3 regions of the Streptosporangium sp. H16 genome follow, and region 2 is predicted to be linked to each of the others. Evidence: riboswitches for the same ligand, from Rfam matches in the RefSeq annotation. Region 2 holds a riboswitch; each other region holds the start of a gene.

Region 1 (4,259 bases), on a different contig from region 2:
CGGCGCGCAGCCTGAGCCCGGCCGCCGTGCCGAGGACGGTCCTGAGCCTTCCGGCCTTCCCCCTGGCCCTCAGCAGGGGCGTTCCCATCCTGCCGGTGAGCAGTTCCAGGAGCCGGATGGTGGCGAGCCCGTCGTCGACGATCACGATCCGGCCCGGGAGCGCGGTGAGCCAGCGGAACTGGACCTTGCCGGAGAAGGCGTCGCCCACCACCCAGGTCTCGCCCCGGCGCGGCCGGGGCATGTCCGGCCTGGCCGCGGTGAGCTCCAGCCCTCTGGGCAGGGTGAGACGGCCCAGCTCGCGACCCGTCACGGCCAGCGGGCGGAGTTTCGCCCTGGGCACGAGATGGCTGCGGGCACCGAGCAGCCCGGCGTGGTGGGCCTCCACCGCGCAGAGCATCTGCAGCGGGGACTCCACCCAGGCAACGGCCGAACCCTGTTCCCGCGCGTGGTCTCGGCCGTCCTCCACGCCGGGCGATGACCCGTTCACGACTGCCACAACCTAACCCGGTGGCCTTAAGCGCCCGGGAACTGCGGGTGAACAGCCGACCACGCTCGACCGCCGGTGCGGCGGGTTCTCCGCCTACGGCCGTTCCAAGCCGACCGGCCCGCTGTTCGCCCTGACGCGCCCTTGTCCCGCGCGCCCTTGTCCCGCGCGCCCTTGTCCCGCGCGCCTTTACCTCCGCGGATGACAAGGCCGCCTGGAAAGCGTCTTCCTTTACCTCTCTCCTTTACCTTCGCGGGCGTCGGGCCCCCCCGAGCGCGCGTTTCTTTACCCTTCGGGCGGCCAGGCCCGCCGACGGCCTGATCCCACCCCTCCCCCATCGCCCTGAGCTGCGGAAACCCCGCCAGGCGCGGGTCGCGGACCGCCGGATCCCGAGCGCCCTCTCCTGACCTTCCATGGGAGAACCCCTACCATCCGAATACTTTTTACTATCGAACCCATATTCGAAAACATGAAGGCACAACACCTCGGACCAGGAGGTTCACCCGCGCGCCATAGCACCCCCCGGCCGGCGGCTCGCAGGCGGGTCCGGGAAACCGGGATCGCCGCGGGGACAGGGGATCCCGGCCTCGGCGGGGCGTTCCCCCACCCGCCGGGAGGAGGCGCGGCCGGCACGGCCTCACCCCGCCTCCCGGGCCGGGCGGCACCCCGCGACACCGACCCGATTCGGACGTATTCCCAAGTCTGGGCAATATGTCCTACTTGTAATCGTCTGTCCGTCTGGCGTACCTTCGTCCTATTCATGGCAATTGCCTAGATCTATCCAGGTCTGTGCATTGCCGTCACATTGCCCGACCGTGTCCCACCTGGCGGAGACCTTCCGCCGTCGGTGAGCACGGCCGCCGAATCCGCGAGGTCTGCGGAACCGGGGAACCACGTTCCTGGGGTGAATCAGCGCACTCGTGCGCCGTAGGGCACTTCCCAGCCCGAACCCGTCAGCTAACCCGGTAGGCGGAATGGAAGCGAAGCAAGGAGTCGAACCCCCGTATGGCTAAGCATCGCCTCATCTCCACCCCCCGCGCGGCATGCGCCGTCCTGGGCGCCTGTGTCGCCCTGGCCACCGGCACCACCGGCGTCGCCCTGGCCGACGGCCACGGCGTCGTGAACGCACCCCCCGTCGACACCAAGGCCCAGGATTCCAAGGCCGCCAAGACCCCGCTCCAGATCGTGGCCGAGAGGCTTCCCAAGGTCTCCGCGGCGAAGGTCCTGGACATCGCCTCCAAGCAGATCGGCGTCCGCGAGAACTCCCAGGGCGGCGGGACCAAGTTCCACTCCTGGTACATGTCGAGCCCTCGCGCCAAGGAGACCCTCGCCCGCGACGGCGGCAACACCGTGTACGACTACGCCAACGCCCCCTGGTGCGCGATGTTCGTCTCCTGGGTCGGCGAGATGGCCGGCATCCGCCCCACGATGGGCTGGGACGCCTACACCGTAGCCCACGCCAAGTGGTTCAAGGACAACGGGCACTGGGGCACCATCCCCACCCCCGGCGCCGTCGTCTATTTCGACTGGGCCGGCGGCAAGAGCATCGGCGGCATCGACCACGTCGGCTTCGTGAAGAAGGACAACGGAGACGGCACGATCACCACGATCGAGGGCAACACCGGCAACGGCGACGTCGAACAGCGCGTCCGGCCGGTCTCCCAGGTCGTCGGTTACGGATACCCCGTCTACTCCGACTGACCCCGCGCCCGCCGCCCGCGCCCGCCGCCCCCGGCGGCGCGGGCGTACCGGCCCCCGCCGGTGAGCGGCCGCCCGGTCCACCCGCTCCCGGGGGCGGCGCTCGTTCGAGCGCCGCCCCCGGGAGCGTTCCGCGTCCTCCCCCGCCCCACCCCGGCGACGCTCGTCACAGCGCCCGCCCCGCCCCGGCGACGCTCGTCACAGCGCCCGCCCCGCCCCGGGGACGCTCGTCACGGCGCCCCTCTCCCCCGCCCGGCCCGGTGGTCGCCTTCTCGAACCCCTCCCCCACGCCCGCCCCGGTGGTGGCGGCACCTGCTCCCGCGGCCTCGCCCGCGCCCGCCCTGACACTCCCTTGACAACCTTCCACCGCCGCCGCCGGGGACGCCCGCGACGCCCCCCGCCCCGCACGCACACGAAATGCCCCGACTGTATGCCCGTGAGATGGGAGCGCTCCCAATCACCTTGATGAGATGTTTGTGCATGTCTGATGCCGATAGTCCTGCCTAAAACGACCGGATGTAACGGTTGAGTTTCGGCATATTGACGTCCTGGTTGCCCATCGTCCACTCTTCGTGGGAGCGCTCCCAAAGCACATTGAGGAACGACCTCGTCGCGAGGACCGCGTTTGTCGGGGACCGGCCCGCGATGTCGCCTCCCAATGATTCGGGCGACCACCTGAGAGGGGTCCGTAATGTTGAACAACAAGCGGCACGGCAAGCTGGCCGCCGTCGCGGTCATGGCGGCCACCGCCCTGGCCATCACTTCGTGCAGTTCCAGCGAGCCGTCCGCGCCCGCCGCGGGCACCGGTTCCGCCGCCGCTCCGGCCGAGCCGGTGACCATCACCGTGCACACCTTCGGCGGCGGCGAGAACTTCGGCTACGACAAGGCCGTGGAGACGTGGAACGCGGCGCACCCGAACATCCAGGTCAAATACCAGAACCTGACCGACCGGTTCGAGGACGTCTACCTCCCGCAGCTGCTCCAGCGCCTGCAGGCGGGCAGCGGCGCGGCTGACATCATCGCCCTGGACGAGGGCGCGATGGGCCTCATGAAGGCCCGCCCGCAGTTCTTCACCGACCTGGCCGAGCACGGGCTGGACAGCCGCAAGGCCGACTTCCCCGCGGCGAAGTGGGACAACGGCATCAACGCCGACAACAAGCTCTTCGCCCTGGGCACCGACATCGGCGGCATGACCATGTGCTACCGCAAGGACCTGTTCGAGAAGGCGGGCCTGCCCACCGACCGCGAGGAGGTCGGCAAGCTCTGGCCGGACTGGAACGCCTTCAAGGCGATCGGTGAGAAGTTCAAGGCGGCCAACCCCGGCAAGACCGATCCCAAGTTCATTGACGGCCCGAACACGCTCTACAACGTGATCCTGTCGCAGGAGGCGCCGAAGAACGGCAACGTCGCCTACTTCGACAAGAACAACCAGCTCATCGTCGAGACCAACCCGGCCATCAAGACCTCCTTCGACACGGTGAAGAGCTTCAGCGAGGCGGGCCTGACCGCCAAGCTCGCCTCGTTCAGCCCGCCGTGGAACGCCGCGATCAAGAAGGGCGCCTTCGCGACCATGGGCTGCCCGGCCTGGATGCTCGGCGTGGTCTCCGGTGCGGCCGGTGAGGGCAACAAGGGCAAGTGGGACGTCGCGTCCGTACCCGGCGGCGCGGGCAACTGGGGCGGCTCCTACCTGGCGATCCCCAAGCAGAGCAAGCACCCCAAGGAGGCCGCCGAGGTCCTGAACTACCTCACCGGCAAGGAGGGCCACATCATGGCCTTCCAGGAGGCCGCGGCCTTCCCGAGCTCCCTCCCCGCGCAGCAGGACCCGGCGGTCGCCGACCTGAAGAACCCGTTCTTCAACGACGCGCCGACCGGCCAGATCTTCGGCGCCTCGGTCAAGGACCTGCTGCCCGTCTTCCTCGGTGAGAAGCACGCCCAGGTCAAGACTGCGGTGGAGAAGGTGCTCGAGGGCATGGACCAGGGCTCGGTCCCCTACGACCAGGCCTGGACCAAGTTCCTCGAGGCCGGCGTCAAGGCAGCGGGCTGATCCCCGTACCGACCCGCATCGGCCCGGCTGCGG
Region 2 (4,259 bases):
GCCGACGGGAGCGAGGGCGGCGACGGAACCGGCGGGGGCAGGGGCAGGAGGCTCTCGGTGGAGCTGCCGCCGGGGGACGTGGTGTGGCCCGACCCCGGTTACGCCCAGCTCGCCGTCCGTCGCCGTCCGGCGTTCTGGCTCAGCGAGGTGGCGGTCTCCGGCGAGTACTGGGCGCGGCTGAGGGCCCAGCACGAGCGGTCGGGCCTGTGGCCGGTGCTGCTGGAGGACTCCGTCCAGCCCTGGTCGGCCGGCCAGATCGCCCCGGACACGGCCGGTCAGATCGACAATTACCACGCCGCCGCGTTCATGGCCGAGGTGTGGTCCGACTGGATCGCCAAGGCCAACCTCGACCAGCTCGAACTGCTCGAGCCCTTCGGACCCGAGTGTCCCGGCCCGGCCCCCCCGGGCAGGCTCGCCGCCGACCCCGGCGTGGTCGCCGACTGGTACGCCGGGCTGGTGGCCGAGCGCAGGACCCCGCTCGGGCTCGTCGCGGTCGAGCGCGGGGCCGACGCCCTCGCCGTCATGGGCTGGCAGGGCGCCCTGAACCACAACGAGTGGATGGTCCCGCTCGCGGCCGTCGTGCGCAGCTGGGAGGACAGGTTCGGGGTGCGGGTGGTCGGGATGGGTTTCAACACCCTCGACCTCAGCGTCGCCGCGCCCCCGACCACCTCCGAGCACGCCCTGCACGTCGCCGCGGAGCACTGGACGTTCTGCCCCGACAGCATCATCCAGGGGGCGGGGAACCTCATCGACTACGCCGAGCAGATCAAGGGCAGGAACGCCTGGTCGTTCTGGTGGGACTGAGCGGGGCCGGGCGGGACCGATCGGCCGGGGACGACCCGCGAGGCGGGCTCCCCTTGAGCGAACCTTTGCGCAAAGGAACCGGCGGGCCGGGGGAGGGCTCACGGGGCGCGCGTTCTCCCGCGTGGATCTTCCGTGGATCTCCGGACGCGGGGCCTGGAACGGGGACAGGAACGGGGTTCCGGGGCTGGACACCGAGATGGGGGAGACATCCGTGCTGGTAGGACAGGTGTTGGCCTGGCGGGGCGATCGATGAGGCTTCCTTGAAGCTTGTAGGTAGATCTTCTGGGGTTTTCATGGTGTTTGCTTTGCTTTGTCCGGTTTGGGTGGGTAGTGTCCACAGTCATCGGTAGGCGACCTGCCCTTCACAAGAGGGAGCGGCCGGCCGACGTCGAATCCCGAGGGCCCCACAGGGGCCCCGGAGCCGGGGAACCACTTTTCCGGGGTGAATCCGCCGCGACCACGCGGCGGTAGGGCAACTCCACCGCCCGAACCCGTCAGCTAACCCGGTAGACGAGATGGAGAGGAGATCCCCTCATGGATCACCGCGTTACCACGTCGGTGCAGCCCTTGTCCGTGCCGACCACCTGAACTTTTCCCCCCTTCCGCCGACATCCCCCGTTCCCCCCGGACCTTCTCGCCGCGCCTGATCGCGGCACCTTCCAGATCGTGCTCCGCGTAGCGATTGCCCGAGATTCCGGCTACGCCCCCTTTTCCGACGAGCGCGTCCCCGCCCGTGCACCCCTTCGGTGTGTCGCACGTGGCTGCCCCGTTCCCTCGCGAAAGAGCCTTTTCTCCATGCGCCCCTTCTTTGGTTTGCACAAGAACGGCCTGAGCAAGTTCACCTGGCAGAAGAACAAGCCCCGCGGAAGCCGCCTCGCAGCCGCCGCCCTGGTCGGCGCGAGCGTCCTCGCCGCCACCGGTGTCGCGGTGGCGCTGCCCGCCTCCACCTGTTTCGCCGCCACCGCCGACCCCGAGGTCGGGGTGGCGAAGGCCAGCGCCGAGTCCGTCCTCCTCCAGGGCGCGACCACGGCCTCCTACTTCTGGGACGACTCCTCCGGCCGGGCCGGTGACACGGGTCTGCCCGCCAGCGGCCGGCCGATGCAGAAGGGCATGATCGCCAGCCCGAGCTGGCCCCTGCTCACCGAGGGCTACATCATCTACAAGGGCAAGAAGGCCAAGTTCTTCGTCGGCGACCGCGGCCCCGGTTCCCCCTCGAACCAGGGCATTATGATCGACATCGACGCCAAGACCTTCGCCGACCTGACCGGTGGAACGTTCAACGCCGGCACGCTCGGCGTGGACGGCAACGGCGGGATGGGCCACATCGACATCCAGTACGTGGTCACCAAGTGGGGTAACGGTACGGGGATAAAGAACCACCCCGTCGCGTTCTCCACCGGTGCCTGGAGCCGCAGGGACACCAGCCCGGCCAAGCCCCCGACGGTCGTCTTCGCCAAGGCCCAGGAACTGGGGATAGGCGTGCAGACCCAGCTGGTGAGCGCCGCGGCGCGGCCGTGGGCCGGCAAGCCCAAGGTCATGGTCGAGCCCGCCTCCTGGCACGCCCCGGCCGGCGTGGCCGTCGCCGGTGCCCGCGCCGCCGAGATCGGCGCGGGGAAGGGCTGAGCCGGCGCCGCCGCCCTCCGGAGACCCCCGCCGGAGTCCTCCGGGAACGCTCAGAAAAGACGCAGAAAGGACTCCGGTGCGGTCCGTGCCTCCCGGGGCACGGACCGCACCGGAGGATCAGACCTCGAGCTTCTCCTCGATGCCGCGCAGGGTGTGCCGCGCGAGCGCGAGGTTGGCCCGGTTCCGGTCGAGAGCCAGGTAGAGGAACAGCCCTTTGCCACTCCGGCCCGAGATCGGGCGGATCACGTGGTACTGCGTGCCGAGCGTGATGAGGATGTCCTCGATGCCGTCCTTGAGGCCGAGCGACTCCATGGTCCGCATCTTGGCCTTGACGACCTCGGTGTTACCCGCGGCCGCGATCTGGAGGTCGAGGTCCTTGGACCCGCCGAGCGCGCCCAGCGCCATCCCGCTGTTGTAGTCGACGACGACCGCGCCGACGGCACCGTCGATCGCCATCATCTCCTTGAGCGAGATGTCCATGTTGCCCATTGCTGTCTCCGATCACTGGGGTATCGATGTGCGCGAGCCGGCGGCGGCCAGTCTGGCCGCCGTCTTGCGGCCCTCCAGCCGGAGCAGCCCGAGGTTGGTCCCCGGGCGCGCCAGGACTGTGAGGACGATCTTGGGTCCGGCGGCGTAGAACGCCGCGTAGCCGTTGGTGCCGGAGATCAACGTCTCCTCGAAGGTGCCCTTGCCGGCCATGCTCGTCATCCGGCGGCTGAGAGCCAGCACCGCGGAGGAGAGCGCCCCGGTCTGCTCGGTGTCCCTGTCCAGATCGCTCGCTATCGTCAGACCGTCGACGCTGCACGCGATGCTCCCGTTCACGTCGGGTACGCGTTCTCGCAGCGCCGCCATCTCGCGCCGTATCTCCTCACGCAGTTCCACCGGCATCCTCCTTCCGATCAGCTTCAGCGTCCGCAGCCTTATCGGCATGTGACCGGGCTCAAGTCGCTCAAGTCGCTCAAGTCATGGCCTCCAATGCGTTCCTGAGCCGGATGAGCAGGCTGACGTCGGCCGGGTCCCCGTTCGCCCTGGGGAGCCAGTCCGACGTCTCCGGAGAACCCGTGCCGGCCGCCGGGATCTCCGTGGCACCCCTCGTCCGCCTGGGCAGCGGTGCCGGTGCCTCGGGAGTCCCGGGAGTCCCGGGAGTCTCTGCCGGAGCGGGCTCCGGGAGGCGGAGCAGCCCGGACGAGGCGAGCTGCCGTACGGCGAGCAGCACCGAGTACGCGGGACGGCCCAGCTTGCGCGCCAGGTCGGCGGGGGTCGCCGTGGAGTCGGCGCCGACGAGCACCTCCCACTGGAGCGAGCTCAGCACCACCCGCTGGGCGCCGATGCGCCCGAGCGGGACGACCGGGAGCGTGTCCAGCTCCGCGGACGGCCAGGTCTGTTCCAACTGCGCCTTCCTTCGCTCGCACTCCCGGAGCAGGCCGGTCGCGTCGAAGTACCACTGCGGTCCGAGCCAGTGCCGCTCTCCCCGCCGGAACCTGGGCCGGTGCCCGGTGGCCTGCAGCAGGAAGTACGCGGCGTCGAGCACCGCGCTCAGCACGCAGAACTCCAGTTCCCCCCTGGTGAGCAGGCCCCGCGCGACCAGCTGCTCGCCCCCCGACGGCTGGGGGGCCCGCGCGTCAGGTGGCCGGCGGCTGGCGGCCTGCCTGACCTGCCGTACGGCGTGGGCGGATATCCCGCGGCAGGCGCCCAGCAGGTCCTCCAGCCGGGGGGCCGCCGCGCTCTCGGCGTAGGTCACGCGACCGTCGGTGAGGTAGATGACCCCCGCCTTGCCGAGTCGCAGGGAGCCGGTGGCGTGGTCGCCGGCGAGCCCGCTGAGGATGTTCTCG
Region 3 (4,259 bases), on a different contig from region 2:
GAACCTGCCCGAGGATGGCCAGCCCGCCAGAGAGCACGAACATCAGCGTGACCCCGGCCTCACCACCGGTCATCCGGCGGATCTCAATGGGCAGGCCCAGATAGATCTGAAAGTTGAGCACGTAGGAGCCGACCATGGCCAGCGAGAACAGCAGGAAGGCGCGATTGCCGATCACCTGGCGCCAGTCCTGCAGCAGACTCGCCTCAGCGCCCGCCCTGCCACCGGACCGCGCCGGCAGGGCCCGCACCTGCACGACGGCCAAAACGGTGAACAGTCCGGCCGCGACCAAGCAGATGAGACGGAAGGCGACACCGTTGAGCAGCAGGCCGATCACCGGCCCGGCCAGGATGCCCGTCTGGTAGAAGACGTTGAAGACCGCGAACGCCTCGACTTTGCGCTCACCCGCCTCCTGAGCCAGGTAGGCGCGGGCCGCAGGGTTGAACAGCGCGCCGGCGAAGCCGGTGAGCGCGGCGGCGACGATCAGTGCCGGCAGCGACTCGACCAGGCCGAGCAGCGCGAACCCGACGCTTCGAAGGATCAGCCCAGCCATGATCATCGGCTTGTAGCCGATCCGGTCGGCCAGGCTGCCGCCCAGCAGGAACATGCCTTGCTGGCTGAGGTTGCGTACGCCCAGGATGAGGCCGACCAGCCAGACCGCCAGCCCGAGGTCGTCGGACAGATACAGGGCGAGGTACGGCATGAGCATGTAGAAGCCGACGTTGATGGTGAGCTGGTTGACCAGGAGAAGCCGGATCGGCCGGTTGAACGATCGCACCTGGGCGAGGGTGGTTCTCATGTGCGCTCTTCCGCGTCTTTCACCGGGTCCACCACGGTAGCGCAGCGCGTCCATCGCACCACCTCGGCTTCGCGCGGATGAGCGATCTCGTCGGGCTCAGGCTCCGGCTTGACCTCGAGCAGACCGTGCTCGGCGCAGTAGGCGTCGTTGTAGACGGTGTCGAAGTAGCGTTCGGGGCCGTCGGGAAAGACCGCAGCGATCTGCGTGCCCGCGGGCTCGGAACGCGCCAGCCAGGAGGCCACGAGCGCGACGGCGCCCACGCTCCATCCTCCGGACGCGTATCTGCCCGCCGCGAGCCGGCGACAGGCCCACACGGCCTCGCCGGGCGCCACCCAGTGCACCTCGCTGAAAGCCCTGTACGCGACGTTGCGCGGATGGATGCTGCTGCCCAGACCACGCATGAGCCGCGCGCGAGCGGGCTGACCGAAGATCGTGGAACCGACCGTGTCGACCCCCACCAGGCGTACGGAAGGCCGGAGCTCGCGCAGCGCGCCGAACACGCCGGCGCTGTGGCCGCCGGTGCCCACGCTGCACACCAGGATGTCGAGCCGGTCGAGCCGGTCGGCCAGTTCCTGGGCGAGGCCTTGGTAGGCCGAGACGTTGTCGGGGTTGCTGTACTGGTCGGGGCAGTACCCGCCGGGGTGTTCGGCCAGGAGTTCGCCGACGCGCCGGCGCCGCGCCTCCTGCCACCCCCCGGTGGGGTGGGGGGCGCCAACCGTCTCGACATGGGCTCCGTAGGCGCGCAGCAGCCGGTGCATCAACGGTTCCAGGCCGGGGTCGCTCACCAGGATCACCGGATGGTGGTGGACGATGCCCGCCAGCGCCAGGCCGAGCCCGAGCGTCCCGCTGGTCGACTCGATGATCGCCCGCCCCGGTTGCAACTCTCCGCGCAGGCGCGCCTGCTCGATCATGTGCAACGCCGGGCGGTCCTTGATACCGCCCGGGTTGCAGCCTTCCAGCTTCGCCCAGAAGCCACGTTCTTCTTCACCGGTCCACAGCTCAGGCACCCACAGCACCGGCGTGTCGCCGACAAGGCTTGCCGGAGAGGGGGTTCCCGCAACGCTCGCCGTCGAGGCCCGGGTCTTCACACGAGTGTTCTCCATCTGCATTCCTCTGATGAGCTTGCTTCGCTTCGGCGGACACCGCCGGTGTGATGGCCAGGCCACAGGGTGGCGGCCTCGGAGTTGGCGAGACCGTGGTGGCCGGGGCTGCCGCGCAGCCCGTACAGGTTGTGCCGATTCCGATGAAATCGAAGATCACGGCGCGGGCGGCGGCCCGGCTGGAGCAGGAATGACCGCCTGGCAACTCCCCCGTCAGGGGGAAGCGGTATGTGGTTATGCGGGGAGTTCTCCTTACTTCCAGGCGCCTAGCTGGTTAGCGGGCGGGGTCGGGTGTGGAAGTGCCCTACGGGGCGCCGCGTGGGGGCGGGCGCGCCGATTCACCCCAGAGAGACTGGGGCCCCGACTCCGTGAAGATCGCAGACTCGGCGGCTACGATCGCCGCACGGGAAGGGAATCTACGCAGGTGAGACGCGCTCTCGGCACTATGGCGGCATCACCCACCGCATGTCAGGCGTATGTCTTGAGTTCCCCGGAGGTAGGCGGTTCGGATAAAACCACGCACACCACACCCAGGAACGTTCAATGAGATTCCCCGCGCGGCGGGACCTTTTTTCCACAATTTTTAACTTATTTGCTATGAGTAGTAGTAGAGGTGGCGAGTTTTGCACTCGATGTCGCGCTGTGGGGTATGCGCGCCTTCCGCTACCTCGTCGGCCCTGGCGTCTCCCCTGGCCTCCTTGAGGAGGAGCCTGCTGTTCGGGTGGATGTATGCGCATGAGAGAAACGAGGCAACGCGTTGACTTCCAACCCTGCCGCGCACGAGTTGATCATTCACCTCCTCGACCACTCCTACTACAATACATAGTATGCAATCGTGGTCCTGCCCTTGCGGGGGTGTGACCTGCAGGGATCCGCGGCGTTGATGGCGATCGTGACCCAGCCCGAGCGAGGCGCAGGCTCCGCGTTCTCCAGCCTGGCGACCGCCGTTTCACCGAAGACAGCGACTTAGGTGGACGAGCGCCTCTGCCTCGGCCATTCTCAGGCGAAGCGAAATGGCGCCTCCGGGCGAGGACGCAGAACGAAAACGTTGGTCAAGTGCGCCGAAGGCGAACGCACCAGGAAGCCGCTCTTATACCCGCGATTCACAGAGCAGGGCAAGAAGACTCGTTCCAGAGCGCAGCGAGAGCCGAGAGTCGAAGCCACGCACTCGTCGCAGATGCTCTGGTACGGCTTCATCGGATACGCCCGGCTTCAACACCACCAGAAAAGGGGGGAAGGACGCCGCGCCGCGGTGATCGGAAGCCGTCAGCATGGTGGGAGCGTCACACGTCACCGGATGTTCGTGGTGGCCTGACCCTGGGTTTCCATGAGACGAGGCCGCCCCGGCGGAGTGAGGCGAGGAGTCCTCAACGCGGATATGCGACCCAGCTGTACAAAGGATCACGTGGAAGACGATGAGTGCCGCGAGCATGCCGATCCACAGTCCTGGCGTTCCAGGAAGCCGAGAGGCGGATGAGCGGGCGCACGCGGTCACAGAGCGAACCGTACATCACTCTGTGTGCATTCTCGTTCTCCTTTGAGTAAGTGACTCAGAGGAGCGTGGCCGCAGGGCGAGGATCCGCCGCCGCCCGGGGCCGGGAGCAGCGTTGGCGGTCAGCGGAGGGAGACCTGTCCGCCAGTGTTTACTATGTTGGATAGTATGAGCTTGTGTAGCGATTAGTCGGCTTTGACCCGACGGCCGAGTACTGCCCTACCCTGCGAACCTGGTCGCGCGACGCGCCTTCACGGCGCCCCCGTCGTTCACTTGCCGGCCACAATGCCTGCGAGCGATTGGCAATGCGCTCGCTGGACAGGCTGAGGAGTTTGCGGCGCACGCCTCGTCGGTGTTCGCTTCCGCGAGGGTTTCCGGCCCATAAGTCTACGCCGACTGGCCTACGATGGTAAATCGTAGAACAGCTGGGAAGGTCAGACCGCGAGAGCGAAGGAGGACGATGGACGGTTCAGCCCGCCAGTTCACGGTGCGGGTGTCGTACCGGCTTCTTCTGATCGCTCTGGTTCTGGGCGTCGCCGGGATGCACACCCTGGGACACCTGGACCACTGGCAAAGGCACGGCGGCATGCCTGCCCCTCCCGGGCACGCCTCTGCCGCTGATCATGGGGTGCTGAAAGCATACGCAGAGCCCCATCCCCCCTTGATGCCCCAAGCCAGGCAACTGCTCGCAGGGCGTGATGACACTCCTTTGCCTCTTGATCCGAGCTCCGTCTGCCTGGCCGTACTCACCTCAGTGCTTCTTCTCCTCATCAGCGCGGCGTCCCTATGGACGCGGCACATCGCGCGAGCCCGCGCGGCCGCCGCCTCGTCGGCGCTGCTCGTCGCCCGCCCGCCCCCGCGAAAAACGGCC

The links. A riboswitch is a leader RNA that binds a small molecule or an ion and turns the genes downstream of it on or off. The one in region 2 is predicted to bind cyclic di-AMP.
Region 1: another riboswitch for cyclic di-AMP. It lies ahead of ACTOQ2_RS25830 (CHAP domain-containing protein); the one in region 2 lies ahead of ACTOQ2_RS04220 (hypothetical protein).
Region 3: another riboswitch for cyclic di-AMP. It lies ahead of ACTOQ2_RS41095 (PLP-dependent cysteine synthase family protein); the one in region 2 lies ahead of ACTOQ2_RS04220 (hypothetical protein).

Annotation. Positions count from the first base shown of each region.
Region 1 is NZ_JBPXMD010000016.1:131,417-135,675, reverse strand. Features, by position in the region: gene ACTOQ2_RS25835 (hypothetical protein) at 1-487, opposite strand, end outside; cyclic di-AMP (ydaO/yuaA leader) riboswitch at 1,333-1,471, shown strand; gene ACTOQ2_RS25830 (CHAP domain-containing protein) at 1,490-2,185, shown strand; gene ACTOQ2_RS25825 (ABC transporter substrate-binding protein) at 2,874-4,226, shown strand.
Region 2 is NZ_JBPXMD010000002.1:264,603-268,861, reverse strand. Features, by position in the region: gene ACTOQ2_RS04225 (DUF4253 domain-containing protein) at 1-804, shown strand, start outside; cyclic di-AMP (ydaO/yuaA leader) riboswitch at 1,181-1,332, shown strand; gene ACTOQ2_RS04220 (hypothetical protein) at 1,600-2,427, shown strand; gene ACTOQ2_RS04215 (hypothetical protein) at 2,545-2,916, opposite strand; gene ACTOQ2_RS04210 (roadblock/LC7 domain-containing protein) at 2,929-3,315, opposite strand; gene ACTOQ2_RS04205 (hypothetical protein) at 3,386-4,259, opposite strand, start outside.
Region 3 is NZ_JBPXMD010000054.1:9,795-14,053, forward strand. Features, by position in the region: gene ACTOQ2_RS41090 (MDR family MFS transporter) at 1-850, opposite strand, end outside; gene ACTOQ2_RS41095 (PLP-dependent cysteine synthase family protein) at 793-1,899, opposite strand; cyclic di-AMP (ydaO/yuaA leader) riboswitch at 2,143-2,295, opposite strand; gene ACTOQ2_RS41100 (hypothetical protein) at 2,492-2,704, opposite strand.